Regions from separate parts of the Rhodoferax sp. GW822-FHT02D07 genome, predicted to be linked through region 2. Evidence: riboswitches for the same ligand, from Rfam matches in the RefSeq annotation. Region 2 holds a riboswitch; the other holds the start of a gene.
The links. A riboswitch is a leader RNA that binds a small molecule or an ion and turns the genes downstream of it on or off. The one in region 2 is predicted to bind S-adenosylhomocysteine.

Region 1: linked by a shared signal. The riboswitch ahead of ahcY (adenosylhomocysteinase) and the one ahead of AC1RNN_RS13170 (homocysteine S-methyltransferase family protein) in region 2 are both predicted to bind S-adenosylhomocysteine.

The regions. Positions count from the first base shown of each region.
Region 1 covers NZ_JBXAOD010000007.1:219,566-234,739, reverse strand. The annotation lists gene ybeY (rRNA maturation RNase YbeY) at 1-200, shown strand, start outside; gene dtd (D-aminoacyl-tRNA deacylase) at 543-1,007, opposite strand; gene tyrS (tyrosine--tRNA ligase) at 1,012-2,256, opposite strand; gene AC1RNN_RS16430 (peptidoglycan DD-metalloendopeptidase family protein) at 2,379-3,746, shown strand; gene AC1RNN_RS16425 (anhydro-N-acetylmuramic acid kinase) at 3,756-4,871, shown strand; gene erpA (iron-sulfur cluster insertion protein ErpA) at 4,893-5,258, opposite strand; gene AC1RNN_RS16415 (bactofilin family protein) at 5,319-5,714, opposite strand; gene AC1RNN_RS16410 (DUF6776 family protein) at 5,733-6,413, opposite strand; gene rpsI (30S ribosomal protein S9) at 6,564-6,956, opposite strand; gene rplM (50S ribosomal protein L13) at 6,966-7,394, opposite strand; gene AC1RNN_RS16395 (serine/threonine protein kinase) at 7,556-9,250, opposite strand; gene AC1RNN_RS16390 (23S rRNA (adenine(2030)-N(6))-methyltransferase RlmJ) at 9,359-10,249, shown strand; gene metF (methylenetetrahydrofolate reductase [NAD(P)H]) at 10,250-11,098, opposite strand; gene AC1RNN_RS16380 (TlyA family RNA methyltransferase) at 11,140-12,015, opposite strand; gene ahcY (adenosylhomocysteinase) at 12,028-13,542, opposite strand; S-adenosyl-L-homocysteine riboswitch at 13,617-13,736, opposite strand; gene AC1RNN_RS16370 (substrate-binding domain-containing protein) at 13,775-14,788, opposite strand; gene AC1RNN_RS16365 (peptide chain release factor 3) at 14,924-15,174, shown strand, end outside.
Region 2 covers NZ_JBXAOD010000005.1:121,043-136,216, forward strand. The annotation lists gene metH (methionine synthase) at 1-1,838, opposite strand, end outside; gene AC1RNN_RS13165 (Gfo/Idh/MocA family protein) at 1,868-2,866, opposite strand; gene AC1RNN_RS13170 (homocysteine S-methyltransferase family protein) at 2,881-3,957, opposite strand; S-adenosyl-L-homocysteine riboswitch at 3,982-4,073, opposite strand; gene AC1RNN_RS13175 (EAL domain-containing protein) at 4,087-6,360, opposite strand; gene recQ (DNA helicase RecQ) at 6,497-8,377, shown strand; gene AC1RNN_RS13185 (hypothetical protein) at 8,415-8,708, opposite strand; gene AC1RNN_RS13190 (ATP-binding protein) at 8,899-11,226, opposite strand; gene AC1RNN_RS13195 (hypothetical protein) at 11,403-11,543, shown strand; gene AC1RNN_RS13200 (phosphoenolpyruvate carboxykinase (GTP)) at 11,939-13,822, shown strand; gene AC1RNN_RS13205 (hypothetical protein) at 13,945-14,340, opposite strand; gene AC1RNN_RS13210 (LysR family transcriptional regulator) at 14,470-15,174, shown strand, end outside.

The sequences.
Region 1 (15,174 bases), on a different contig from region 2:
ATCTGGTGTTGTGTGCGCCTGTGATCACCAAGGAAGCCAAGGAACAGAAGAAGACGCTGGAAGCGCACTACGCGCACATGATCGTCCATGGCACCTTGCATGCGCAGGGCTGGGACCATGAGCTGGATGAGGACGCTGAGGTCATGGAGTTGCGGGAGACGGAGATCATGGCGCGGTTGGGGTTTAAGAACCCTTATTGATTTTGCGTTTGCGCTTCGGAGCAGCCGGTGCGGGCGTTTTGCTCCGTGTCCCCCGGCCTTCGGCCTCCTCCTTTACCTACGCAAAACACCCGCACCGGCTACTCCTGCGAGTGCTTGGAACATCAAAAATACTAAGGGTTGGCTGTCGGCATCCCAATGCGTCCAGCGAGGGGCTGGGTTCTGGGTTTTGCGTAGGTAAAGGAGGAGCCCGCAAGGCGGGCGGGGGACACGAAGCAAAACGCGGAACCCAGTCCCTCGCGGGTGAGCGCCAACAAAGACACAAGAATTTTAAGCCCCTAGCCCTTGCAAATACTACGCAAGCAGCTACCAAATCGATAGCAACTACAAAATAGGTGCAACCCGCATCGGAATGGTCACGGGCCCATCGTTGACCAGCTCCACCAACATGTCCGCCGCAAAAATGCCAGTCTGCACAATGGGATGCGCAACGCGGGCCTGGGCTACAAAGTAGTCATACAGCCGCCGCCCGTCAGCCGGGGCCGCCGCATTGGTAAAGCTGGGCCGGTTGCCGCCCGTGGTGTCTGCAGCCAAGGTGAACTGACTCACCAACAACAAGCCCCCCACCGTGCCCGCACCATCGAGGTCCGGCACAGCGAGGTTCATCTTGCCAGCGCTGTCGCTGAAGATGCGCAGCTTGAGCAGCTTGACCAAGAGCTTGTCGGCCTGCGCTTCGGTATCGCCCTGCTCCGCACACACCAGCACCAGCAGGCCGCGGTCGATCTTGCCGACCACCGCGTCCTCCACCGTCACTTGGGCGCGACGCACCCGCTGCACCAGCGCCAGCATGCGCTCAGGCCAGCGTCACGCGGGCGAACTTGCGCTTGCCCACTTGCAGCACATAGGTGCCGGCGCCCAGCTTCAGGCCCTTGTCGCTCACCACATTGCTATCAATGCGCACGCCGCCGCCGTCGATCAGGCGGTTGCCCTCGCCGCTGGATGCGGCCAGGCCTGCGGATTTGAGCAAGGCACCGATGCCCAGTGCCACACCGCCCTCGCCCAAGGGCAGGCTGATCTCGTCGATCTGGTCTGGCACACCGCCCTTGCTGCGATTGATGAAGTCCTGCTCGGCCGCGTCGGCCGCAGCAGCGCTGTGAAAGCGCGCCGTGATTTCCTTGGCCAAGGCCACTTTCGCGTCCTTGGGGTTGCGGCCGGCTTCGACTTCGGCCTTCAACGCGGCGATTTCGGACTCCGGCTTGAAGCTCAGCAGCGTGTACCACTTCCACATTAGCACATCGGAGATGGACAGCACCTTGGCGAACATGGTGTTGGGCTCTTCGGTGACGCCGATGTAGTTGTTCTTGCTCTTGGACATCTTCTCCACGCCGTCCAAGCCTTCCAGCAGCGGCATGGTCAAGATGCATTGCGGTTCCTGGCCGTACTCGGCCTGCAAGGTGCGGCCCATCAGCAGGTTGAACTTCTGGTCGGTACCACCCAGCTCCAAGTCGCTTTGCAGTGCCACGGAGTCGTAGCCCTGCATCAGCGGGTAGAGGAATTCGTGCACGGCGATCGGCGTGCCGGCCTTGAAGCGGTCGTGGAAATCGTTGCGCTCCATCATGCGGGCCACGGTGTAGCGGCTGGCCAGTTGGATCATGCCGCGCGCCCCTAGAGGATCGCTCCACTCGCTGTTGTAGCGCAGCTCGGTCTTGGCGGGGTCCAAGATCTTGTCGGCCTGGGCCCGGTAGGTTTCGGCGTTGAGCTTGATCTGCTCGGCCGTCAGCGGCGGGCGGGTGCTGTTGCGGCCGCTGGGGTCGCCAATCATGCTGGTGAAGTCGCCGATCAGGAAGATCACCGTGTGGCCCAGATCTTGCAGCTGGCGCATCTTGTTCAGCACCACGGTATGACCGATGTGAATGTCCGGCGCGGTGGGGTCCAGCCCCAGCTTGATGCGCAGCGGTTTGCCGGTGGCTTCCGACTTGGCGAGTTTTTTGACCCACTCGTCTTGCGGCAGCAGTTCTTCCACGCCGCGCAGGGTCACGGCCAGGGCTTCGCGGACACGGTCGCTTACAACAATTTGGGGGCTTGAGGCTTGATTCATAAGGGTTTTTTCTCGTTGCCGGGGGATGAGCGGCCGCTATACTGCGGGCTCTCTCCTGCAACGTGTTCGTTGCCAGCGGCTGGATTTTAGTCGTGCCGCTTCTTCCATCGGAGTCCCAGATTTTGAAACACGGATTGATCTCCGCCGTAGAGACCTGTGTGGCCTACGCGCGTGACCTTGCAGAACGCCACCCCCAACGCATCACCGCCGCCGTCGCTGCCCTCTTGCTGGGCGGCACTGGCGCGACATTTGCCGTCGCCAACCTGGCCCCGGATGCCGCCGAACTGCCGGTGCGCACCGTGGTTGAAACCATTGCGCTGCAGCCTGCCACCGCCGCGGACAGTCTGGCCGCCCTGCCCCTCACCCCGCTGTACCGCTCCGAGCTGACCCGCTCCACCGACACGGCAGACAGCCTGCTCAAGCGCTTGGGCGTGTTTGACGCCGCAGCGGCCACCTTCCTGCGCAGCAATGCCCAGGTGCAGCAAGTGCTGCTGGGGCGCGCCGGCCGCAATGTGACGGCAGAAGTCGACAGCAACCAGGCCCTGCTCAGCCTCACGGCCCGCTGGAGCCCGCTGGATGACGGTACCTTCAAGCGCCTGCGCGTCAGCCGCGACGGCAAGGGCTTCTCCGCCCAGCTCGAAACCCTGCCGCTGGTCGCTGCCACCCGCTTGGGTGCAGGCACCATCCAGACCTCATTGTTCGCCGCCACCGACGACGCACGCCTGCCCGACGCCATTGCCGTACAACTGGCCGAAATCTTCTCGGGCGATATCGACTTCCACCGCGCCCTGCGCAAGGGCGACTACTTCTCCGTCGTCTATGAGACGCTGGAAGGCGATGGCGAGCCCCTGCGCTCCGGCCGCGTGCTGAGCGCCGAGTTCGTCAATGCTGGCAAGGTGCACCAGGCCATGTGGTTCCGCGAGCCCGCAGTGGCAGGCGCTGCACCGCGCGGCGGCTACTACACGCTGGAAGGCGAAAGCCTGCGCCGGGCCTTCCTGGCCTCGCCCATGGAGTTCTCTCGCGTGAGCAGCGGCTTCAAGATGCGCTTCCACCCCATCCTGCAAACCTGGCGCGCGCATCTGGGCGTGGACTACGCGGCCACCACCGGAACCCCCGTGCGCACCGTGGGTGATGGCGTAGTGGACTTCGCCGGCGTGCAAAACGGCTTCGGCAATGTGGTCATGGTCAAGCACCGCAACAACCAGACCACGGTATACGCCCACCTGAGCCGCATCAACGTCAAAAAAGGCCAGAGCGTGAGCCAGGGCCAGAACATCGGCGCCGTAGGCTCCACCGGCTGGGCGACAGGCCCGCACCTGCATTTCGAGTTCCGTGTCAATGGTGTGCACCACGATCCGCTGACCATCGCCCGCCAGAGCGAAGCGGTCCCGGTCACCGCATCTGCCAAGCCCCTGTTTGACAAGGCCGCAGCCGATGTGCGCGCCCAGCTCAGCGCTGCCAGCCAGATCGGTCTGGCCAGCGCAGAGTAACGGCGCAACGTGTCCGAGCTCTATATCGGCCTGATGTCCGGCACGTCGCTGGACGGTGTGGACGGTGTCCTGGCGGACTTTTCGCAGGGCAGCATGCGTGTGCTGCAGCACTGCAGCACACCCTTTCCGGCCGACCTACGCGCGGAACTGCTGGCCCTGAACAGCCCTGGCCCCGACGAGTTACACCGCGCTGCCCTGGCCGGCAACGCACTGGTGCGCTGCTATGCAACCGTCGTTCAAAGCCTGCTGACGGCCACCCAAACGCCCGCATCCGCAATTCGTGCCATTGGCGCGCACGGACAGACCGTCCGCCATCGTCCGCAGGAGTTTGATGGTACGGGCTACACCCTCCAGCTCAACCAGCCTTCGCTGCTTGCAGAGCTGTGTGGCATCGATGTTGTGGCCGACTTCCGCAGCCGCGATGTTGCGGCCGGCGGCCAGGGCGCACCGCTGGTTCCGCCTTTTCACCAGGCCGTCTTTGGAAGCCCCGACCAGACCTTGGCCGTCCTCAATATTGGCGGCATCTCCAATATCACCGTGCTGAACCCGGCCGCGCCGACACCGGTACTGGGCTTCGATTGCGGCCCGGGCAATGCCCTCATGGACGGCTGGTGCCAGACGCATACCGGCCAGCCCTTTGATAACGCGGGCCAATGGGCTGCCAGTGGGCAGGTGCATCAACCCATGCTGTCCGCCTTGCTGGCAGACGGCTTCTTTGCCAAGCCCCCGCCCAAGAGCACGGGGCGCGATCTATTCAATGCGATCTGGCTGGCGCGTCAACTGGACAGCTTTCCAAACCTGCCCCCGCAGGATGTACAGGCCACGCTGACTGAGGTGACGGCGCGCTCCTGCGCAGAAGCATTGTGTGCGGTAGCACCAGCCTGCCCAACGTTGCTTGTCTGCGGTGGAGGGGCTTACAACACGCATCTGATGCAGCGCCTGGCCCACTATCTGCCGGGCTGCTTGGTGCAATCTTCCGAAGCACGAGGACTCCCCCCTCTCCAGGTGGAAGCCACCGCCTTTGCCTGGCTGGCACGCCAGACCTGCCTGCGCCAAACAGCGAGCCTGCCAAAAGTAACGGGCGCCCAAGGCGCCCGCATACTCGGTGCCGTCTACCCCGCCTGAGCAGGGTGACAAGCATTCAACTCAGGTCGAGAACGACGAACCGCAGCCACAGGTAGTGGTGGCATTGGGGTTCTTGATGACGAACTGCGCGCCCTGCAGGTCTTCCTTGTAGTCAATCTCGGCCCCCACCAAGTACTGGTAGCTCATGGCGTCAATCAGCAAGGAGACACCATTCTTGGTCATGGTGGTGTCGTCTTCGTTGGTGATTTCGTCAAAAGTAAAGCCATACTGGAAGCCGGAACAGCCTCCGCCCTGCACGAATACACGCAGTTTCAGGTCAGGGTTGCCTTCTTCAGCAATCAGGTCTGCCACCTTGGCAGCAGCGCTGTCGGTGAACAGGATGGGGGAAGGCATTTCGGTATGGATAGTCTCGGCAACGGCGCTCATGGGCGACTCCGGTTTCAATCAGGATGGGCAAATAGTACAGGAAACCGCTCGGGAATTCTGCTACAGGTTATTTGCCGCTAGTTTCAGTGTGGGTTTTTCTTCGTTGTCCAGCAGCGGACGCAACTGGCCGGCAATCAGGGCACCTTGGTGCATTTCCAAGGCGGCGTATTCCACATCCCCTTCAATACGGGCCTTGGGCTGAAGTTCCAACATGTGGCGGGCATGGATGGGACCCTTGACGCCGCCATTGACAATGATGTGGTCAGCAGAAATGTCACCAGTCACGCTGGCGGACTCAGAGATCACCAAAATGCTGGCACTGCCATCGGCGGCCTGCACATTGCCAACAATGACTCCATCGACCCGAAGGCCATCAGAAAAGGTCAAATTGCCTTCAATGCGGGTGCCTTCGGCAATCAGGCTTTTGATCGGGGGCTGCTTTTTCTTGTTGAACATGCTGAACCTCTGTAAACACTACAGCTTGATGGACTGCGTCGCACGGACAGCAGAACCCTCAAGAACCCGTGCCGAGACACTTTTGACAACCACCTGAGGAGGGATGACCAACTCGCCCTCCATGCGCCCATACTGTCTGACCTTGATGGGGACGGCCCCATCCGGCAGCGTACTGGACCAGGGTTTGCCATTCACCGTGCCCGCAAAAGTCAACTCCAAACGACCTGTAAACTCTTGCGTATTGCGACCCGGCTGCATCACCAGCGCTTGCCATTTTAACGTGGTTGGCGTTGTCAGCTCCGCCTGCAAGCCACGGATGGACAACCCATCCACGCCCGCAGAGGGAATCAGCTTCTCGAAAAAACCCAAGTCATCGCGCAACACCCGGTTGTCAGCCTCAAGCTGCTTGACCTGGGTCAGCAGCTTTTCGTGCGAAGCCCTCTCGGCTGTGACCAGCGTGCCAGCCGTATTCGCCACCGATTGCGCCTCGTCCCGCTCGGCCTTCACCGACAACAGCTCAGCACGCAGTGCACTGACGTCGCTGCGCAATTGCATCAACTCGTCCTTGGAGCCCTTTTCCAGACCGGCTATATCTTTGCCAAACTCAAAGGCCCAGAGGCTGATAGCAGCACAGAAGCCCAGGACGATCGCCAGCACAGCCCAGCGGAATGGCCAAGGTAGCGCGCTGCGCACGGCCATACGGGGGGCACTGATGGTGAGGCGGCGGCGTAGCAGTCGAAATCTCATGGAGGGCGAAGTCTAGCAGCCCCATGTGTCTGGCTGAACGCCCAAAAGAAAAGCCGCCTGGACTTGCATCCAGACGGCCTTGCAACGCAGGGTTGCCAGCGATTAACGCTTGGAGAACTGCTTGCGACGGCGGGCGCCGTGGAAGCCGACCTTCTTACGTTCGACTTCACGCGCATCGCGCGTCACGAAGCCGGCTTGGCTCAACGCGGGCTTGAGGGCTGCGTCGTAGTCAATCAAAGCGCGGGTAATGCCGTGGCGGGTTGCACCAGCCTGGCCGGACTCACCACCACCAGCAACGTTGACCATGATGTCAAACGATTCAGCGTGGTTGGTCAGCAGCAGGGGCTGTTTGCAGATCATGATGGAAGTTTGACGACCGAAGAAAGCTTCGATGTCCTTGCCATTCACGGTGATCTTGCCAGTGCCTTTTTTCAGAAACACGCGGGCGACGCTGGATTTGCGACGGCCGGTGCCATTGTTCCATTCACCAATCATGAGAGCTCCTTAGATGTCCAACACTTTGGGTTGCTGGGCGGTGTGGGGGTGCTCAGCACCGCCGTACACCTTGAGCTTCTTGATCATGGCGTAGCCCAAGGGACCCTTGGGCAGCATGCCCTTGACGGCTTTTTCCAAAGCGCGGCCAGGATGCTTGGATTGCAGATCGCGGAAGTTCGTGGCTGTGATACCGCCGGGGTAACCGGAGTGGCGGTAGTACACCTTGTCCAGGCTCTTGGTGCCTGTGACTTTGAGTTGGGCTGCGTTGATGACGACGATGAAATCACCGGTATCGACGTGAGGCGTGTAAATGGCCTTGTGTTTGCCGCGCAAACGGAGAGCAACTTCGCTGGCTACTCGTCCGAGGACCTTGTCGGTCGCGTCAACCACAAACCACTCGTGCACGACCTCAGCGGGTTTTGCGCTGAAAGTAGACATGAGTTTTCTCTTTAAAGAAGGTTTGGGAGGGCTCTTTTCCACGGTCGGCGTTCCTCTAATGGGAATCTCTTAGGTGGGGTAAAAGTCTTCGCCGCGGAGCCACAAAAGCGCTGCGAAGCCTTCCATTATACAAATAAGTGAGCCAAAGACCTAATCGCGCCCTAGAAGCCGTTTTTGCCACGGTTCTGCTCTTCCCAATGCTTGCGGTCGGCAATGCAGACCGGCAGTTGGGCGTGCTCGGGTTTCTGGCATTCGCGATAAATGCACATGGTGCGCGTGAGCACGGTGGCATCCGCGCACAAGGTCGGGCTGGGTGCGGGTGCGGCGACAGGCGCCGGCACGGAGGCCGCGGCGCGCGGCTCGGCCTTGGGTACACGCGGAGTCGCCGGCACGGCAGCAACGGGTGCCGAGGCCGCAGCCATCTTGGCCGGTGCAGCCGCAGGCCGGATCGCCACCCCTGCGGCCGGGCGGGCGACATCAGCCGCCGGGGCCGGTACAGCGGCAGCCACAGGTGCCGATACGGGTTGCTCCGGGGCCGACTGCGCCTCTACAACGGCAGCCGGAGCAGCTGGCTTGGCGGGCTTCAGGGCCCAGTAAGTACCCACTGACAACAGCAAAGCTGCCACCCCGCCAAGCACCCAAGGCAACGCACTGGCCTTGGCAGGCGCCGCAGCCAAGGTGCGGCTCTCGCGCGACTTGGAGGGATCACGCGAACTGCGATGGGTTTTTTTGCTGCGCCCGGTGTTCACCGTGCGCTCACGCACACGGGTGGTCTGGGCAACCGTTTTGGCAGGCGGTGCCGGCTGGGTCGTCAGCAGCGCGGTAGTCGGATCGGCCGCAGTTGGAACCGCATCGTCCAGCACGATGGAGGGGCCCAGAGCGGCACGCCAGTCAAAGCGGGCGATGTCAGCTGGGGGCTGCAACTGCATTTCCTGGGCAAAGGCATCCACGCTGGCGGTGCGGGCATCGGGCTCGATAGCCAAAGAATGGGCGACAGCCGCCACAAACTCCGGCGAATAGCTCTGGCCGAAATGGGTTTGTGCAGTTTGCGCCACCTGGGAAAAGGCCGGCATGCGGTCGCGCAACACGCGGAAGGTGGCCGGCAACGGGGGCTCATTGCAGAGGCAGCCATGCACCACGGCAGCCAATGCATACAGATCGGTCCAGGGCCCCTCGCGCAGGTCGTGCGCATCGGCGTACTGCTCGATGGGCGCGTAATTGACCTTGAGCACCGCCGTGTGCTTGTGGCTGGAGTCCATGATGGCGCGCCGTGCGGCGCCCAAGTCCAGCAACACCGGCGGGCCAGCGTTCTGCAGAAAGATGTTGTCAGGCGAGACGTCGCGGTGCAGGGTGTTGTTGTCGTGCAGCACCCGCAAGGCCTCCAGCACCGACCACAGCACGCTGCGCAACCAGTCCTCAGGCGGGGGGCCGCTCATGCGGCGACGTGCCTCTTTGAGGGTGATGCCTTCATACAGGGGCATCGCCATATAAGCCGTGTTGTTGGCTTCCCAGAAGCGGTAGACCTTGACCAGGGAGGGGTGGTCAAAGCGGGCAAGCACGCGCGCCTCGGCAATAAAGGACTGCAAGCCGGTCTGAAAGGGCTGTGCATCGACCGTGGAGCGCGCCGTGACGGCACCGCCTGCCTCGCGCCCCACCAGCGCTGAGGGCATGTATTCCTTGATGGCGACGGGCCGGTGCAGGGAATGGTCGTACCCACGGTACACCATGCCAAAGCCGCCCACCCCCAGCAAGGCCTGCAGCTCAAACTCGCCCAGCATGGTACCGGGCGGCAATGCGTCCATGTGGGCCAGCGCGACTGGCTGGGTTTCGCTGGGCTGGGTGGCGGTTTCACTCATGCGGTAGCAACAGTATTCGGGGACCTCTAGGTCCCACGCGTATGGGTCAAGACCTGGTTTCCAACGCACCGCCTCACGGCGGCTGGCCTTGCGTAGGTATCATAGGGGATGTTCAGTTACCGCCACGCCTTTCACGCCGGCAACCATGCCGACGTCCTCAAACATACCGTCCTGCTGGCCGCCCTGCGCCACCTGACCCTGAAAGAGGCCGCGCTGAATGTGTTCGACACACACGCGGGTGCCGGCCTGTACCGGCTCGATGGCGACTACGCCAAAACCAGTGCCGAAGCCGCAGAAGGCTTTCTCAAGCTGGTCGCCACGCCCCCCAAGGACGGTTTTGCCCCGGCGCTGCAGGACTATGTGGACATGGTCGCCAGCTTCAACAGCGGCAACCACTGGAGCGTCTACCCCGGCTCGCCCTTCATCATCCAACAGTTGCTGCGCGAGCGCGACAAGCTCAAGCTCTACGAACTGCACCCCACCGACACCAAGACGCTGATGGCCAATGTGGCCCAGTTGGAGGCTGGCCGCCAGGTCGCCATCCTGCGCGAAGACGGGTTTGAGGGACTCAAGAAGTTTCTGCCGCCGCCCTCGCGCCGCGCCCTAGTGCTATGCGACCCCAGCTACGAAGCCAAGACCGACTATGGCCGCGTGCTCGACATGGTGGCTGACGCGCTGCAGCGCTTTGCCACGGGCACTTACGCAGTCTGGTATCCCATCATTCCGCGGCCCGAGGCCCACGACCTGCCAAAACGCCTGAAAACCATGGCCAACAAGGCTGGCAAAGGCTGGCTGCACGCCACGCTCACCGTCAAATCCAGCAAGCTGACCCAGGATGCGGAAGGGGAAGTCATTCGCCCCGGCCTACCGGCCAGTGGCATGTTCCTCGTCAACCCACCCCATACACTCAAGGCCCAACTCAAGGAAGCCCTGCCACAGATGGTGGAACTGCTGGGGCAGGACAGCAACGCAACGTTTACGCTGGACTCGGCCGGCTGATCAGTCGGCCGCCAAGCCCAGGTTCTGGCACAGCGCCAGCGTGGCGGCGCTCTGGTTCATGGTGTAGAAATGCAGCGCGGGTGCGCCACCGGCACGCAGTTGCTCGCACAGATCCGTCACCACTTCCAGCCCGAAAGCCTTGATGGACGCCACATCGTCGCCATAGCTCTGCAAGCGCAGGCGAATCCAGCGCGGGATCTCGGCACCGCAGGCATCCGAGAAGCGCATCAGCTGCGTGGAGCTGCTGATGGGCATGATGCCGGGCACCACGGGCACATCCAGCCCCAGCGCGTCCACCTCTTCGACAAAGCGGAAATAGGCATCCGCGTTGTAGAAGTACTGGGTGATGGCCGAATTGGCGCCCGCCTTGATCTTGGCCGCAAAAGCCTGCAAATCACTGGCCGGAGACTTGGCCTGGGGGTGCACCTCCGGGTAGGCTGCCACCTCGAGCTGGAAGTCCTCGCCTGTTTCCGCCCGGATAAAGGCCACCAGATCGCTGGCGTACTGGAATTGGCCGCCTGCGCCATAACCGCTGGGCAGGTCACCGCGCAATGCCACCAGGCGCTTGACGCCCATGGCCTTGAGGGTCGCCAACTGCTCGCGTACCGTGTCTTTGGTGGCGCCAATGCAGGAAAAGTGCGAGGCCGCGCTTACGCCTTCGGCCAGGATCTCGCGCACGGTGTTGAAGGTGCCCTCCTGAGTGGAGCCACCGGCACCAAAGGTCACCGAGCAAAACTCCGGCGTGAGCGTGTACAGCTGCTGGCGCACCGCACGCAGCTTCTCGACGCCTTCGGGGGTCTTGGGGGGGAAAAACTCCAGACTCAGGGGAATGCGCGTCTGTGTCGACATAGGAATCTCCGTCTTGCGCCGCCGCCAGGGCAGCGCCATATTCAGCCCGCCTTGCGGGCACCAATAAAGAATTCGCGGTTGCCGTCCCCGCCTTCGATCGCTGAGTCGAACCAGTGCGTGACCTCCAACCCCAGCTCCGCGCAGCACTCGCGCAGGCGCTGCTCCACGATGGGGTACATGGCCGGATCTTTCACGATACCGCCCTTGCCCACCTGGCCAGGTTGCAGTTCGAACTGCGGCTTGACCAGGGTCAGCAACACGCCGCCTGGCTTGAGCAAGGGCACGGCCGCCGGCAACACCAGGGTTTGCGAAATGAACGACAGGTCTGCCACCAGAACATCGAAAGGCGGTGCGAACTCGGGCGGCAAGGCCGCAACATCCGGGGCGTCTTCGCCATCCTCCGAGCCGTCAAACCCGTCAAAGGTTTCACCATCCTCTTCGATATCAAATTGCCCCTCATCCCCCGTGCTATCTGCGTAAGCAGCTATCAAATCTGCAGCAGACAGAGTACGCGCATTGACGCCTTCCACACACAGCACGCGGGCATCGCTGCGCAGGCTGGGATGCAGCTGGGCACTGCCCACGTCCACCCCCACCACCGATTGCGCGCCGGCCTGCAACAGGCAGTCAGTGAAGCCACCGGTGCTCTGCCCCACGTCCAGACAGCGCAAGCCGGCCACCTTCACGCCTGCCTGTTTCAGCGCGGCTTCCAGCTTGAGGCCGCCGCGTGAGACATAGCGGGCCTCGGAGTCATCCAGCAGTTGCAGCTCGGCGCCGTCCGGAACCTCGTCGCCATTCTTGGCCACGCGTTTCCAGACTTCGCCGTTCTTCCACTGCACGCCGTCGGCAATCAGGCGCTGGGCCTGCGAGCGGGTGCTGGCCAGCCCGCGCTGGACCAGCAATTGGTCAATCCGCATACCGTGTGCCGCTTAGTAGCGGTACGTCTCTTTCTTGTAGGGGCCGGCCTTGCTAACGCCGATGTAGGCGGCCTGCTCGTCGGTCAGTTCCGTCAGCATGGCGCCCACCTTCTTCAGGTGCAGGCGTGCCACCTTTTCGTCCAGGTGCTTGGGCAGCACATAGACCTTGCCCGCCTTGTAGTCCTTGGTCTTGGTGAACAGCTCGATCTGGGCGATGGTCTGGTTCGCAAAGCTGGAGGACATGACGAAGCTGGGGTGGCCGGTGCCGCAACCCAGGTTCACCAGGCGGCCCTTGGCCAGCAGGATGATGCGCTTCTCGGGGTTCTTGCCCTTCTTCGGGAAGATCACGTGATCGACCTGCGGCTTGATCTCTTCCCACTTCAGCTTTTCCAGCGATGCAACGTCGATTTCATTGTCGAAGTGACCGATGTTGCAGACGATGGCCTGGTCCTTCATCGCTTCCATGTGCTTGTAAGTGATGACGTTCTTGTTGCCGGTGGTGGTCACGAAGATGTCGGCCTTGTCGGCAGCGTACTCCATGGTCACGACCTTGTAGCCTTCCATCGCGGCCTGCAGGGCGTTGATGGGGTCAATCTCGGTCACCCAAACTTGCGCGGACAGGGCACGCAGGGCCTGGGCGGAGCCCTTGCCCACGTCGCCGTAGCCGGCCACCAAGGCCACCTTGCCAGCGATCATCACGTCGGTGGCGCGCTTGATGCCGTCCACCAGGGATTCGCGGCAACCGTACAGGTTGTCGAATTTGCTTTTGGTGACGGAGTCGTTCACGTTGATGGCGCGCAGCTTGAGCGTGCCCTTGGCGGCCATTTCTTCCAGACGCATCACGCCGGTAGTGGTTTCTTCGGTCACGCCGATGATGTTCTTCAGACGGCGGCTGTACCAGGTGGGGTCGGTCTTGAGCTTGGCCTTGATGCTGTTGAACAGGCAGATTTCTTCATGGCTGCCGGGCTTGGCCAGCACCTTGATGTCCTTCTCGGCCTTGGCACCCAGGTGCATCAGCAGCGTGGCGTCGCCGCCGTCGTCCAAGATCATATTGGGGCCTTCCGCCGCGGTGCCCTTCTTGCCGCTGAATTCGAAAATGCGGTGGGTGTAGTCCCAGTAATCTTCCAGGGTCTCGCCCTTGACGGCGAACACGGGAGTGCCGGTCGCGGCAATCGCGGCGGCGGCGTGGTCCTGCGTAGAGAAGATGTTGCAGGAAGCCCAGCGCACGTCAGCGCCCAGCGCCTTCAGCGTTTCGATCAGGACGCCGGTCTGGATGGTCATGTGCAGCGAACCGGTGATGCGTGCGCCCTTCAGGGGCTGGCTCTTGGCGAACTCTTCGCGGATGGCCATCAGACCGGGCATTTCGGTCTCGGCAACGGTCAGCTCTTTGCGGCCCCAGGCGGCCAAGCTCAGGTCGGCAATCTTGTAGTCCTGCGCCACAGCAGCTGCGACCTTGGCGACGATCTGCTTGGCAGCGGCGGGTTTGCTGGCCTTGGCGGCCTTGGGGGATTTCTGTACAGCGCTCATGGTGTGCTCCAAAAGTAAGTTGGCTAAGCACTGGCGCGTGGGAAGTTCAGGTAGCCGACTCACCGCACACGTCCAGTGGGTGAGCGCCGTTGTGAGGCACGGCACGCCTTGGCAAGACCCAGGCGGCGTGTTCTCCGAGCCTCACTCGCGGCATCCCCTGTGGGGTACGGCGAGCTGCAACGCTCCTCGGAAGTGCAGCGATTTTAGCCTGCTAAAGCGTCAGCCGCCAAATTCAGGGGGCAGGCCCGGTGCTGCTGCCCAGTTGCAGGGCCGGCAGGCGCAGCAGCTGGTAGGGCCCGGCCTCGGGCGCGCGCAGCACCTGCATCACCATTTCGGCCAGGGCCATGCCCGTGGTCTGGGGCGTGGGCTGGGTCACGGTGGTGACGTCCAGACCAGTGAGCAGGGTGTCCTGCGGAATGTCGCCATGCACCACCACCGAGATGTCCTGCCCCACGCGCAGGCCCGCATCCAACAGTCCGCGAATCAGGCCTACACCGCCCAGGTTGTTGTCCACCAGCACCGCCGTGGGCCGGGGCGTGAGCGCCAGCAACTGCACCACCGACTGCAGGCCGCTGCGCCGGTCGTTCACGCCGCCTATGCAGTAATGCGACGGGCAGACCAGTCCGACCGCTGCCAATGCATTCACAAAGCCCCGGTGACGCTGGAAGGCGAAATTCAGGATCAGCGGCGCATGCACATAGGCAATGCGTGTGTGGCCCAGCGCCAGCAAATGCTCCACTGCCAGGCGGCTACCCAGGTCGTTGTCAAAGTCCAGCCAGGAGTAGTGGCTGCACTCGGCCGTGCGGCCATAGCCCACAAAGGGGTAGCCCTTCTCCAGCAGGTAGTCCACGCGCGCGTCCTGCACGCGGGTGTTGGGCACGATGACCGCGTCCACACGCCCGCCACGGAACAGGCGCTCGAAGGTTTCCAGATCGGTTTCGTTCTTGGCCACCGCCAGCAGCAAATCCAGGTGGTCGCGCTCCAGGCGCTCGCCCAGGCCGTCGGCCATGTCCAGAAACTGCGGGTTGCCCAGGTTTTCCACAGCGGCGGAGTAAACGATGCCCACGGCATCGGTATTGCCGCGCACCAGCCGGCGCGCGCCCGCATCGGGCCGGTAGCCCATGCTCGCGGCCATGGCCTGCACGCGCTCGCGGGTCTGCTCGTTCACATCGGTATAGCCGTTCAGGGCGCGGCTGACCGTGGATGTGGACAGGCCCAGGGCATTGGCCAGTTGCTTGATACTCACACGTTGCTCCGCTCGTTTCGCTTGCTGGAGCGCGAGTGTAAGGGCAAGGCCTTCGCTGGCGCCCTCTGTAAAATACCGATCTCCCCTCTGGTGGCCCGCCGCTGTGCGCTGCCCACTCCCGAACCTGGACCCCCTGTGACCTTTCTCGCCGAAACCCGCCGCCGCCGCACCTTTGCCATCATTTCCCACCCGGACGCCGGCAAGACCACGCTGACCGAAAAGCTGCTGCTGTTCTCGGGCGCGATCCAGATTGCCGGCTCGGTGAAGGCGCGCAAGGCCAGCCGCCACGCCACGTCCGACTGGATGGAAATTGAAAAGCAGCGCGGCATCTCGGTAGCATCTTCTGTCATGCAGATGGCCTACCGCGACCATGTGGTCAACCTGCT
Region 2 (15,174 bases):
GCCCAGTCAATCGGCGTCTTGTTGGCGCGCGCCTGGGCTAGGGGCCACAGTGGCGTCTGCTTTTTGTTGGCGTGCTGGTGGCGCACCTTGTCGTAGTCGGCGTTGAGCTCGTCGATGTACTTGGTGGCGCTGTCGCTCAGCAGGCTCTGCGCCACGCTCACGCTGCGCGAGGCGTCGGGCACATAGACCACGGGGCCTTCGTAGTGCGGCGAAATCTTCACGGCCGTGTGCACGCGGCTGGTGGTGGCACCGCCTATGAGCAACGGGATCTTCTTGATACGGAAATAGTCGTCCTTCTGCATCTCGCCAGCCACGTACTGCATTTCTTCCAGGCTAGGGGTGATCAGGCCGGAGAGTCCGATGATGTCGGCGCCCTCGGCCTTGGCCTTGGCCAGGATTTCGTGACAAGGCACCATGACGCCCATGTTCACCACATCGAAGTTGTTGCACTGCAAAACCACGGTGACGATGTTCTTGCCAATGTCGTGCACATCGCCCTTGACGGTGGCGATCACGATCTTGCCCTTGCTGCGCACGTCCTCCCCGGCAGCCTCCTGCTGGCGCTTCTCTTCTTCGATATAGGGAATCAGGTGCGCCACGGCGCTCTTCATCACGCGCGCGCTCTTCACAACCTGGGGCAGGAACATCTTGCCCTGACCGAACAGGTCGCCCACGATGTTCATGCCGTCCATGAGCGGACCTTCGATCACGTGCAGCGGGCGGCCGCCCTTGGCCAGAATGCCTTGGTAAGCCTCTTCGGTGTCCTCGACGATGAAGTCGGTGATGCCATGCACCAGCGCGTGGCTCAAACGGGCACCCACGGAAGCCGGTGCTTCGGCCGTACCACGCCATTCCAGCTTCTTGCTCTCGTCCTTGGCGCCACTCTTGGCCGTCTCGGCAATCTCCACCAGACGCTCGCCCGCATCCGGGCGGCGGTTCAGCACCACGTCTTCCACGCGCTTGCGCAACGCGGGTTCCAGGTCGTCGTACACGCCCACCATGCCCGCATTGACGATGCCCATGTCCATGCCCGCCGCAATGGCGTGGTACAGGAACACGGTGTGGATGGCCTCGCGCACCGGGTCGTTGCCGCGGAAGCTGAAGGACACGTTGGACACACCGCCGCTGACCTTGGCGCCGGGCAGGTTCTGCTTGATCCAGCGCGTGGCTTCGATGAAGTCCACCGCGTAGTTGTTGTGCTCTTCGATGCCGGTGGCAATGGCGAAGATGTTGGGGTCAAAGATGATGTCTTCGGGCGGGAAGTCCACCTCATCCACGAGGATGCGGTAGGCACGCTCGCAAATCTCCACCTTGCGCTCGTAGGTGTCGGCCTGGCCTTTTTCGTCAAAGGCCATGACCACGGCGGCCGCGCCATAGCGGCGCAGCAGCTTGGCCTGGTGCTTGAAAGCATCCAAGCCTTCCTTCATGCTGATGGAGTTGACCACCGCCTTGCCCTGCACGCAGCGCAGGCCGGCCTCGATCACGCTCCACTTGGAGCTGTCGATCATGATGGGCACGCGGGAAATATCAGGCTCGGACGCGATCAGGTTCAGAAAACGCACCATGGCAGCCTGGCTGTCCAGCATGGCCTCGTCCATGTTGATGTCGATGATCTGCGCACCGTTTTCCACCTGCTGGCGGGCCACGGCCAGAGCCTCTTCAAACTGCCCGTTCAAAATCATGCGGGCAAAGGCCTTGGAACCGGTGACGTTGGTGCGCTCACCCACGTTGACGAACAGGCTGTTGCTGTCAATCAGCACCGGCTCCAAGCCGGAGAGCATCATGGGCGCAACGTTTTTGGTAGCTGCTTGCGCAGCGTTGGCGGGGGCTTGAGACATAAAAGTCCTTACATTCTTGACTTTGCGGCTTACACCGCAACCCAGGCACCAGTGCGCTGGGAGGCAAACAGCGCGTCGATGATGCGCATGTTCTGGATGGCGTCTTCCACGCCGTACTGCAGGGGCTGCGCGCCGCGGATGGCCAACGAGAAGGCGTCGCCTTCCAAGCTGTACTGGTCACAGGGCGCAAAGGTCTCCACCACCGCGCCACCACCACCCAGCACCTTGCCGTCGTCCACAAAGATACGGGTCTCCTTGCCAGGAGGGGCATTAAAGGGGATTTCGATTTCCACGCGCTTATCAGTACCGATGGCCTGCACACGCTGATAGGGCGTGGCCTGCATGGAAACCGTGAAATCCAGACGGCGGCCACCGCCAAAATCCAGCAAGGCGCTGAAGCTGCGGTCCACACCAAAGTCGGGGGCCATATCGGCCAGCGCCATCACACGCACAGGCTCTGCATCAAACAGGAAGCGCCCCGCCACGATGGGGTAGCAGCCAATATCCATGAGACCACCACCGCCTTTGGCCGCATCGTTGCGGATATTGGCCGCATTGCGGTTGAAGTAAGAGAACCACACCTGGACCGTGCGCAGGTCCCCCAGCGCGCCGCTTTGCACCAGCTCGCGCGTGCGCAGCCACTGCGGGTGAAAGCGCACCATGAAGGCTTCCATGATGTGCACTTTGTCCGCCACCTCGCGCAGCTGCGCGGCTTCGTTGGCGTTCAGCGCAATCGGTTTCTCGCACAGCACATGCTTGCCGGCACGCGCAGCGGCCAGCGTCATGGGCACATGCAGGTCGTTGGGCAGCGGGTTGTAGATGGCCTCGATGGCCGGATCGGCCAGCAGCGCTTCGTAAGAACCATATGCCTTGGGAATGCCCAGCTTGTCCGCCGCCGCCTGCGCACCGGCCAGGCTGCGCGAGGCAATGGCCTGCACATCGCACCACTGGCTGCGCATGAGCGCGGGCGTGACTTTTTCCATGCCGATCTTGGCAGTGCTCAGCACGCCCCAGGTGACTTTTTTCATGCGAGATCCTTGATTCAGGCAGCTTCTTTGTAGAACACGTTGCGCTGCACATTGCGCGCAGCAATCGGGTTGACGGCATGGGCAATGGCACCGATGTGGTCGGGCGTGGTGCCGCAGCAGCCGCCCACGATGTTGACCAACCCCTCCTCGGCAAACTCGCGCACCAGGCGGCTGGTCACGTCGGGGGTTTCGTCAAAACCGGTATCGCTCATGGGGTTGGGCAGGCCGGCATTGGGGTAGCAGCTGATGAAGGTGTCAGGCGCCACGCGGTTGAGCTCCTGGATATAGGGGCGCATAAGGGCTGCGCCGAGCGCGCAATTCAGACCGATAGCCAGGGGCTGCGCGTGGCGCACGCTGTGCCAGAAGGCGGTGACGGTCTGGCCCGAGAGAATGCGGCCGGATGCGTCAGTCACCGTGCCGCTGATGATGATGGGCAGGCGTTCACCACTGGCTTCAAAGTACTCGTCCACGGCAAACAGCGCGGCCTTGGCGTTGAGCGTGTCAAAAATGGTTTCCACCAGGATCACATCGCTACCGCCCTCCACCAGTGCCTTGGTCTGGTCGTAGTAGGCGGCGCGCAGCTCTTCAAAGGTGACATTGCGTGCGCCGGGGTCGTTCACATCGGGGCTGATGCTGGCGGTCTTGGGCGTGGGGCCCAGGGCGCCGGCCACAAAACGTGGCTTGTCGGGCGTGCTGTATTTTTCGCAGGCGGCGCGCGCCAGTTGGGCCGACACAAGGTTCATCTCGATGGCCAGGTCGGCCATGTCGTAATCGGCCTGGGCCACGGTGGTGGCGCCAAAGGTGTTGGTCTCGATCAGGTCGGCACCGGCGGCCAGGTAGCGCTCATGGATGTCGCGGATGACATCGGGGCGCGTCAGGCTCAGCAGCTCGTTGTTGCCTTTCACATCCTTGGGAAAGTCTTTGAAGCGCCCGCCCTGGCTGCCAGGGCCGGTGTAGCCCTCGCCACGGTACTGGGCCTCGCCCAGCTTGAAGCGCTGGATCATGGTGCCCATGGCGCCGTCTAGGATGGCGATGCGCTTCTCCAGAATGCCTGGCAAGGCTTGTGCGCGGGTGTAGGTGATGGGCTTCATGGTGCGGCTCACTGTATGGGTTGCAACAAGTGAGCGCAGTTGGGAATCCCAAGCCTGACCGGAGGCCTGCCTGTCTGGAAAGAGGGCAGGCGCCAGCTGCAGCGCCCCTTGGGAAGCCCGGATTTTAAGTCACAACGCCTGCGCCGTGGTCGGCACAGGGCTTTGTAACACCTGGTCCAGCGGCACCGGGTAGCCCACCGCATAGCCCTGGGCGTAGTGCACACCCAGCCCGCGCAGTACCTCGAGGATGGCCGGCGTCTCGGCAAACTCGGCCACGGTCTCCTTGCCCATGAGGCAGCCAATCTCGTGGATGGACTTGACCATGGCCAAGCTCACCGGGTCGGACGCCACATCGCGCACAAACTGGCCGTCGATCTTGAGCACGTCCACCGGCAGGTTGCGCAGGTATGCAAAGGAGGACAGGCCGCTGCCGAAGTCATCCAGCGAGAGCTGGCAGCCCATCTTGCGCAAGGTGTCGATGAAGTGCTTGGCTGTATGCAGATTGCTGATGGCCGCCGTCTCGGTGATCTCAAAACACAGTTTGTGGCAGGGCATGGGCGTGGCGGCCAGCGTGTCCAGCACAAAGGTCATGAACATCGGGTCGCCCAGCGACTGGCCCGAGAGATTGATGGAGCACTGCCCGATCTGCTCCTGGTGGGGCACCATCCAGGCCAGGGCATGGCTCAGCACCCAGCGGTCTACACGCGCAGCCAGGTGGTAGCGCTCCACGGCTGGCATAAATTGCCCCGGCAGCACCAAGCCCCCCTGCTCGTCGCGCATGCGCAGCAAAAACTCGCAATACAGGCCGCGCCCCGAGGCCTCATCAATCAGGACGATGGGCTGGGCATAGAGCACAAAGCGGTCCTCGCGCAGCGCGTTCTCGATACGGCTGACCCACTCCATCACGCCGTAGCGCTGCGCCAGCGCCGGGTCGTCATTGGTATAGACATGGATGCGGCCACGCCCGGCATCTTTGGCCACGTAGCAGGCACTGTCGGCTGCCTGAAGCAAGGCGCCCACGCTTTCGCTGCGCACGTCCAGCATCACCATGCCGATGCTCACCCCCACGCCAAAGCTCTGGCCCTGCCAGACAAAACGCTCGGCCGCCAGGCGTTGCTGCAAGCGCTCCGCCACAGCCACGGCCTGGGACAGCCGCTGGTTGCTAAGCACCATGCCGAACTCGTCGCCGCCCAGCCGGCACAGATGGTCCTGGGGGCGCAGGCCCTGACCCAGCAGGCGCGCAATCTGGCGCAGCAATTCGTCGCCTGCCGCGTGGCCGCAGGTGTCGTTGACAACCTTGAAGTCGTCCAGGTCGAGGTAACAGACCACGTGGCTCTGGCCCTGGTCGCGCGCCTGCGCAAAGCACTGGTTCAGCGCGGCCTCGAAGGCACGGCGGTTGCCCAGACCTGTGAGTTCGTCGTGCATCGCCTGGTAGGCCATTTCCTGGCTCAGGCGGCGCTGCTCGGTCACATCGCGGAACACCAGCACGGCGCCCTGCACCGCGCCGTCCACGTCGCGGATGGGCGAGACCGCCGCCTCCACCAGAAAGCTGCCGGCCACGCGGTGCTCCAGCGTGAGCTGGGGGTAGCGTACGGTTTTTACCTCGGTCAGCGCCTGGGTTACCAGATCGGCCACGGGCGGCAGCTCGGCCGGGCCCTGCCAGCGGAACACCCGCTGGTAAGGCTGGCCCTGGGCCTGCGCCTGACTCCAGCCCGACAGCAGTTCGGCCACGGGGTTGAGGTAGAGCACCAGGCCCTGGGCATTGGTGCTGATGACGCCATCGCTGATGGCGTGCAGCGTGACCTGCAAGCGCTCCTTCTCATGGTGCAACGCATCTTCGGCGCGCTTCTGGGTCGCCAGAAAACGCACCCGGTCCAGCGCCACGGCCACATGGCCGGCCATGGCCTGCATGAAATCAATTTGCCAGGGCAGGGGTGGGCGCACGCCCTCTTGGTCGCCATAGGTGCCCATGCCCACCGTCCCCAGGCGCTCCTGGGCCAGGATGAGCGGCACGTTGACGATGGTGCGGTTTTCCAGCAAGGCCACCAACTCCTTGTTGGTGCGCGGGTCCGTCCGGGCATCTTCCACCATCACCACGTGGTCGGCTGCCAGGATTTCCTCAATCATGCGGTCTCCCGCAATCGGAATATCCACGGCCTTGGCCGCGGCATTCAGGTCGCCATGGCCGCCACCCGACGACTCATGGCTCAGGATGCTGACAAAGCCGGGACGGTCCCCGACCAGCCCCAGCCAGACATGCGCGTAGTTCAGCTCCTGCTTCACCACGGGCACCAGCGCATTCAGGATGTCCGTCAGAGTCCACGCGTGCTCCAGCCGCTTGCACAACTGCAATAAAGCCTTGGTTTGGCGTTGGGCATCCTGAACGACGAACAGGTCTGTCATAAGGCCCCAGTGTAGCCACGACCATGCCCGACAATACGCCTGCGGACCCGGAAAATCCGGGCAGTTGCCAACCAATTCACATTATTGGGAAAAACTGGCCTCAGCCCCCGCCCTTATTGCGCAACCAGCTCCTCATTTGATAGCAAATTCTTCTCCGTCCGGCACCACACTGGAAACCTGTACAGGCATCCTGCACACGGTGTTCGGCTACGACGCCTTCCGCGGCCCCCAGCAAGCCATCGTCGAGCATGTCGCCGACGGTGGTGACGCCCTGGTGCTCATGCCCACGGGCGGCGGCAAATCCCTGTGCTACCAGGTGCCAGCCATTGCGCGCCAGCAGGCCGGCCTGGGGGTGACCATTGTCATCTCGCCGCTGATCGCCCTGATGCACGACCAGGTCGGCGCCCTGCACGAGGCCGGCGTGAGCGCTGCCTTTCTCAACTCCACACTGAGCGGCGAGGAGGCCTACCAGATCGAGCAGCAACTGCTACGTGGCGACATCACCCTGCTCTATGCGGCGCCCGAGCGCGTCACCAACGCGCGCTTCCTGGCGCTACTGAACTCGCTGTTCGAGCGCCGGCTGCTGAGCCTGTTTGCCATCGACGAGGCGCATTGCGTGAGCCAGTGGGGCCACGACTTCCGCCCGGAGTACCGTGGCCTGTCAGTGCTGCACGAGCGCTTTCCCGGCGTACCCCGCATTGCGCTCACGGCCACGGCCGACGCCCTCACGCGCGACGACATCGTGGAACGACTGCAACTGGAAGAAGCCCAGGCCTTCGTCAGCAGCTTTGACCGGCCCAATATCCGCTACACCATCGTCGAGAAGAAAGACAGCACCCTGCAACTGTTGCGCTTCATCGAACGTGAGCATGAGGGCGAGGCCGGCATCGTCTACTGCCAGAGCCGCAAGAAGGTGGAAGACATGGCGCAGACGCTGGTGGATGCCGGCATCAAGGCCCTGCCCTACCACGCCGGGCTGGACCCCAAGGTCCGCCAGACCCACCAGGACCGCTTTCTGCGGGAGGAAGGCATCGTCATGGTCGCCACCATCGCGTTTGGCATGGGCATCGACAAGCCCGATGTGCGCTTTGTCGCACACCGCGACATGCCCAAGAACATCGAGGGCTACTACCAGGAAACCGGACGCGCGGGCCGCGACGGTCTGGCCGCCGATGCCTGGATGGCCTATGGCCTGCAGGATGTGGTGAACCAGCGTCGCATGATTGACGAGAGCCCGGCCAGCGATGAATTCAAACATGTCATGCGCGGCAAGCTCGACGCCCTGCTGGGCCTGGCCGAGGCCAGCGACTGCCGGCGGGTGAGGCTGCTGGGCTACTTTGGCGAGAAAAGCGAGCCCTGCGGCAATTGCGACAACTGCCTGAACCCGCCCGCCGTCTGGGACGGTACGGACGCAGCGCGCAAGCTGCTCTCCACCATTTACCGCATCCAGCAGATGAGTGGCGTGAGCTTCGGCACGGGCCACCTCATGGACATCGTGCGCGGCAAGACGACGGAAAAAGTCACCCAGTATGGCCACGCCAGCCTGAGCACCTTCGGGTTGGGGGCTGATTTCTCGGAACAGCAGTTGCGCGGGGTGATGCGTCAGCTGATTGCGATGGGCGCAGTGGCGGTGCAGGGGGAATTCAATACGCTGGAGCTCACCGCCGAGTCACGCGCCGTGCTCAAGGGGGAGGTGCCGGTGATGTTGCGTGAATCAGCATCGGCCCCGGCCGAACGGAAAAGCCGGCGCAATCCGCGTCTGGGGGCTGTGGTCAAGGCCCCGCTCAACCTCGACAGCGAAGGCCTGCTGCGCTATTCGGCCCTCAAGGCCTGGCGCGCCGAGGTCGCCAAGGAGCACAACCTGCCCGCCTATGTGATCTTTCACGACGCAACACTTGCTGCCATTGCGCAGCGCGCCCCGCGCAGCCTGGACGATCTGCAGGGCATCAGTGGCATAGGCGCCAAGAAGTTGGAAGCCTATGCGAACGACGTGCTGAGGGTGGTGGCGCTGGATTAGAAAAAGCCGGCCAGGGCGGCCGGCCCAGCGCGGGCGCTTAGTGGCGGTGGAAACCGCTTTCGTAGGCCATGGCGGCGCCCGACATGGTGTTTTGCAGGCGGGCAATGGCGCGCATGTGGCGGGCCGAGCAGGCGGCATCGGCGGCCTTGGCACGGTGGTGCTGCATCAAGGCCTGGAACTTGGTGCGGCAGGCCTCTAGGGCGCCAGCGAAGTTCAGAGCGATATAAGCAGAGTGGTCCGCATGGGTTTGGCGAAACTCGCCAGACCAGTAGTCAAACAACTGCCACTTGTAGGTGCCTTTTTCAGGCACTTGGATCGTATCTCGGTGCATAGTCGCCACAAAATGGGGATAAAAAAGGCGCCAGGCAAGCCGTTTCGTTCCAACGGTGGCTGCGGATTGGCGCCCGCTTGCGTATTTGACGCACCAGCCCGGGGATCGGTTGACAGGGTTACCAAAAAAATTACGACAGGGTTACCAAAACCGTGCACCCACGCCCCACACCTGGGAAAAAATCCAGTCTTCAGTGCACAAAACCTATAGCGCGGCGCTCGCGCACCTCGGGTTTGAGCCGGTGCTCGGCCTCCAACTGCTCCAGAAACTCCTCGGGCCCCAACACGGTGCCCAGAATCTCGGCCTGGCGCCGCACGGCCGCCACATCGCCCAGACAAAGCTGGTCCAGCGCCGCCAGCCGGCCGGCCAGCGCCGGCGGCAACTCGTCCACGCCAGCACCGGTCTCGCTGAGGAACACCGCCTCGCGCTGGGTCGCGCTGAGCGGCAGGAACTCGATCTTGAAGGTAAAGCGGCGCAAGGCGGCCGCATCCAGCCGGTCCATGAGGTTGGTGGTACAGATGAAAACACCGCGGTAGCGCTCCATGCACTGCAGCATTTCGTTGACCTCGGTCACCTCGTAATGGCGTTGGGCTCCGCGCCGGTCCTGCAGAAAGCTGTCGGCCTCGTCGAGCAGCAACACCGCCCCCTCGGCCTCCGCCTCGCGAAACATGGCGGCCATGGCCTGCTCGGTCTCACCGATGTATTTGCTCAGCACATGGCTGGCCTGGCGCACCAGCAGCGGCCGACCCAGGGCCAAAGCCATGTGTTCGGCCAACGCCGTCTTGCCACTGCCCGAGGGGCCGTGGAAGCACAGCGTGCCATGTCCCCGGGTTTGCAGGGCCTGCACCACGGCGTCCACCGCATAGCGACTTTGCAGGTTGAGCAGATCCAGCCGGTAGGCGCTCAGCGCCGTGGGCGTGGCGGGCGGCGGCGCCAGATTGCCCAGGGCCAGATCGGCGTTCTTCAGCTGGCGCTCTATGAGCGCTTCCAGCGCGGGGCCCGCCTGGGCGATGTCGGCCGGGTCCACGGCCAGCGCCGCAAAGCGGGCAGCCGTCCGGATCTGGGCCGGCGTCAGGCCCTTGCGGGCACTCAGGCGCGCCACAAAGGCTTCGGACACCGGAACGTCGGCCAGGGTTTTCCGCACCAGGCTTTCGCGCGCGCCGGGCGGCGGCGACTTGAGTTCCAGGTGGTAGGCAAAACGGCGCCGGAACGCTGGGTCGATTTGCTCAATGCGATTGGTCACCCACAGCGTGGGGACTGTGTTGGACTCCAGAATCTGGTTGACCCAGGCTTTGCCGCTGACGCTGCCGCTGGCAGGCGTGGGGGAGGCATCGGCCCGCGCAATCAAGTGGGCCGCTTCACTGGAGAGCGGGGGGAAGACGTCCTCCACCTCGTCAAACAACAATGCGGCCTGGGCGCTGCCCTTGAGAAAGACCTGGGCGATCTGCAGGGAGCGGTAGCGGTCGCGCCCGCTCAGGGAATTGCCGTCGCGGTCGGCGTATTCCACCTCAAACAGCTCCAGCCCTGCATGCTGGGCCACCACCTTGGCCAGCTCGGTCTTGCCCGTACCCGGCGGGCCGTAGAGCAGGATGTTGATGCCGGCCTCCTTACGTGCCACCGCATTCGCCAGCAGGCTGCAGAGCACGGCAGCGTCCTCCGCCACAAAGCTGAAATCCTGCAGGCCCAGCTGGCTCTTGGTGGACAGCCGGGTGAACACTGCCATGAGTTCAGCCTGGTCACGGTACTGCCGCATGAGCACGGGGGGCAGTTTCTCGCTGACCTTCATGAGGTCGGCCAGGTCAGTGATGTTGTGTTCGGAAATCAGGTTCTCCACCAAGCCGATGCGCTCCAGCCGCGAGCCGGCGCGCAGCGCCTCGCCCAGCTCCTGCGGGCTCACGCCAGCCACTTCGGCAATCGCGGCGTAGGCCTCGGGCGCGTTGTTGACCTTGAACTCCACCAGAATGCTGCGCATGTCGCGCTGGTAGCGGGCCAGCGTGCCGTAGAGCAGCAGTGCACGCTCGGCCTTGTTGAGCTGCAGCAGGCCGGCCAACGCGTCAATGTTCTTCTCTACCAAGGTGGACTGCTTCTTGAGCGCGTGTCGAAGCCATTCGCCGGTGACCGACAGCACCGAAATCAGGTCCTTGGGCTGGTCCTTGGCGTATTCGTCCAGAAAGAAGAACAGCGTGGCCTCGTCGTAGGGGCCGCTCCAGGCACCATAACGGCGCAGAAACTCAGGCGCGTCCAGCGCCTCATGGCCCCGCCAGAGTTCGTTGCCCTGGCAACGCCGTGCCAGAAACTCCCGCAATCGCCCCAGCACCGACACCGGCCAGACCAGATGACGGCCGGCCAGCCCCACCACGCCGTTGAAATCACGGCGCACATTGAAGTTCGCCCCTTGGCGCGCGGCCAGGGTGAGCACAAAGTGGGAGCACATCAGATCCAGCACCGGCGCATCTTGCAAGCCCGGTGAGGGAATAAGGTGCCCACCTTGGGAGTGGAGCAGTGCACGCTTGACCATTCAAACGCCTACAACAAAGTGAAGTGCTGAAATGACGATAGCGCAGTCCGGGCCAAGATGGAAGAGATGGCACCCGGATTTGTGACCGTACCCCACGGCCTTCGTCAACTGGCCCGCACAAGGCGGCGGCAGTGGGTAGAATCCCGGCTTTCATTCGACGCATCCAAGGATCCGCCATGTCCGCACCGACCAACCATTCCGACAACCACGCCACCGATCCCGTGGACGAAGTGGTGCCCCTGATGCCCATCGTGCTGCCCATCGTGGGCGGCGTGCTGATGTTCCTGTTGGCCTTCATCGCGGTGTCCATGGCCTGATGCCCTGCGGGTCCGCCCCGGACCCGCGCTTTCCCTGCCCTGGCGCCACGCCGGGGTAGTGACAAACCGTTTGCTTCCTGGCACACCCGCAATGCGGGCCGCTGCCACAATTTCCCCTCTCTCCCGACCACACTGATTTGCCCCATGGCATGCCCTTGCACGTCTGCGGCAACATGCTTTCTTTGATTATGTGCACATAAGTCAATGCTACTTATGCATAACTTTTCGATGTAATCACTATGTAACTTTGGTTCCGGTTCTTAGAATTCAGAGAAGTGCAGGGCATTTGGCGTATCGGAGCTGCCCAGCCGTCTTCTCAAAAGAGCAGGACCGGACCTTTCTGGAGCAAGGCCCCTGATTTTGAAAAGACGATTTTCAAACTTAGGAGCTTTTTCATGAACGCACCCGTGATGCAGGGCCTGGCCCTCAACACCCCCAGCTACGTCAAGAACGCCAAACTCATTGCCTGGGTCGCCGATATGGTGGCCCTGTGCAAGCCCAAGGATGTCTATTGGTGCGACGGATCCGAAGAGGAATACCAGCGCCTGTGCCAGCAACTGGTCGACGCCGGCACCTTCAAGAAGCTCAACCCCTCCAAGCGCCCCAACTCCTTCCTGGCATGGTCCGACCCCAGCGATGTGGCGCGCGTGGAAGACCGCACCTACATCTGCTCCGAGAAGAAGGAAAACGCCGGTCCCACCAACAACTGGATGGCCCCGGCCGAGATGCGTGCCCTGCTGCAAACCGGCAAGGATGGCGAGAAGGCCCTGTTTGACGGCTGCATGGCCGGCCGCACCATGTATGTGGTGCCCTTCTCCATGGGCCCCCTGGGCTCGCACATCGCCCATATCGGCATCGAACTCTCCGACAGCCCCTACGTGGCCGTGAACCAGCGCATCATGACGCGCATGGGCAAGGCCGTGTACGACGTGCTGGGCGTGGAAGGCGCGTTTGTACCTTGCGTACACACCGTGGGCGCACCGCTCGCCGCCGGCCAGGCCGACGTGAAGTGGCCCTGCAACAAGACCAAGTACATCGTCCACTACCCCGAAACGCGCGAAATCTGGAGCTATGGCTCGGGTTACGGCGGCAACGCGCTGCTGGGCAAGAAGTGCTTCGCACTGCGCATCGCCTCCAATATGGGCCGCGACCAGGGCTGGTTGGCCGAACACATGCTGATCCTGGGCGTGACCAACCCCGCAGGCAAGAAGTACCACGTGGCGGCGGCTTTCCCCAGTGCCTGCGGCAAGACCAACTTCTCGATGCTGGTACCCCCCTCCGGCTTCGAAGGTTGGAAGGTCACCACCATTGGTGACGACATTGCCTGGATCAAGCCCAGTGCCGACGGCAAGCTGTACGCCATCAACCCCGAAGCAGGTTACTTTGGCGTGGCCCCCGGCACCAACTTCCACACCAACCCCAACTGCATGGCCAGCTTGGACAAGAATGTGATCTTCACGAACGTCGCGCTGACCGATGACGGCGACGTTTGGTGGGAAGGTATGGAAAAAGACACCGGCGGCCTGCCCGAGCACCTGATCGACTGGCAAGGCAAGGACTGGACGCCTGCGATTGCCAAGGAGACCGGCGCCAAGGCCGCCCACCCCAATGCCCGCTTCACCGTGGCCGCCGGCAACAACCCCGCGCTGGACAGCCAATGGGACGACGCCAACGGCGTGGCGATTGATGCCTTCATCTTCGGCGGCCGCCGCTCCACCACCGTGCCGCTGGTGACCGAAGCCCGCAACTGGACCGAGGGGGTCTACATGGCCGCAACCATGGGCTCCGAGACCACGGCCGCCGCCGTGGGCCAGCAAGGCATCGTGCGCCGCGACCCCTTCGCCATGCTGCCCTTCATGGGCTACAACATGAGTGACTACTTCCAGCACTGGCTCAACATCGGTACCAAGCTGGCAGCCTCAGGCGCCAAGCAGCCCAAGATCTTCACGACCAACTGGTTCCGCAAGGGTGACGACGGCAAGTTCGTCTGGCCTGGTTACGGCGAAAACATGCGCGTGCTGAAGTGGATGATCGACCGCATTGAAGGCCAGGCCACCGGCGTGGAAACCGGCTTTGGTGTGGCGCCTGCCTACAGCGAGATCAACTGGACCGGTCTGGACTTCAGCCAGGCCCAGTTCGATTCCGTCACCAACCTGAACAAGGACGACTGGAAAGCCGAAATCGCCCTGCATACCGAGCTGTTCACCCAGCTCTCGTACCACTTGCCCAAGGAGCTCGAGGAGACCAAAGCCCAACTGGCGCAGCGTCTGGCTGCCTGAGCGGGCCATAAGAGCACCACAGGCGCCCGCCGGCACCTGTGGGATGGCAACAAAAAAGCCACCGCAAGGGTGGCTTTTTTGTTGCTGCACGCGCCCAGGACGCGTGCAGATGGAAGGGTCTATCAGGCCAGATCGCGGCTGCGTTGCACGGCTTGTTGCAGTTCGGCCATGATGCGGGGGTCGCGGTGGGCGTATTCCCACATCTTTTCTTCCATGCGGCGCTCTTGGTTCACGCGCACCCAGCGCATGATCAGAGCAGACGCCAGGGAAGACATCTTGCGCAGGGGGGGAGCCAGCAGGGCCAGAGCGGCGAAGGCCACGGTCCACAGCGCAACCCAGCCCACCAGCAGGTGGCCATCGGCCCAGGTGTCGATCACCTGGTCAGCCACCACCAGCAGGGCGGCCAGCACAGCGGCCAGCAGCATGCCGGCTAGGGTGCGGGAACCTTCGGCCTTGACAGCGCGGGGGGCTGCTTCAGCAGCATGGGCGAAATACGAGGAAGAGTAGGCTTGTGTCATGGTCAACTCCTTGAAAAGGTTGATGCTCACTGGGTTAAATCTTTAAGATGGCTGAATCATAGGGTTTTCCCCTATGCGATTCAACTTTAGGTTGGTGATATTTGCCATTCACCAAATTTATGATCGCGCATGCCCCCCATCAACCTGCGCACTTTCGACCTGAACCTGCTCAAGGTGTTTGACACCGTGATGGCCGAGCGCAGCCTGACGCGGGCGGCCGAGCAACTGGCCCTGACCCAGCCCGCCGTGAGCAACGCCCTGCGCCGCCTGCGCGATGCGCTGGGCGATGAGCTGCTGGTGCGCAAGGGCCGCACGCTGGAGCCCACGCCGCGTGGGCAAGAGCTGTGGCCCGCCGTGCGCGAGACGCTGCAGCGCCTGCAGGCTTCGCTGGCGCCTGCCGTGTTTGAACCCGCCATCGCCGACACCACTTTTGTGCTGACCATGGCCGACGCCACTGCCGCCGAGCTCATGCCCGGGCTGGTGGAGGTACTGGCGCGCGATGCGCCCGGCGTGTCCCTGCGCGTGGTGCCACTGACCACGCGCGACCCGCGCAAGGTGCTGGACGAAGGCGGGGCCGACCTGGCCATTGGCCACTTTCCCGCCGTCATCACCGACCTGACAGCGCGCGCCCAGGCTGGCGCCGTGGAAACTTTCCACCACCACCGCCTGTTTGCGGGCGACTATGTCTGCGTTATGCGCAAGGACCACCCGCTGGCGCGCGGCCCGCTCACGCTGGACCGCTTCTGCGCGGCCTCGCACATGCTGGTGAGCTTTTCGGGGCGCGCCTTTGGTTTCATCGACGAATCGCTGGTGGGCCTCAAGCGTACGCGCCGC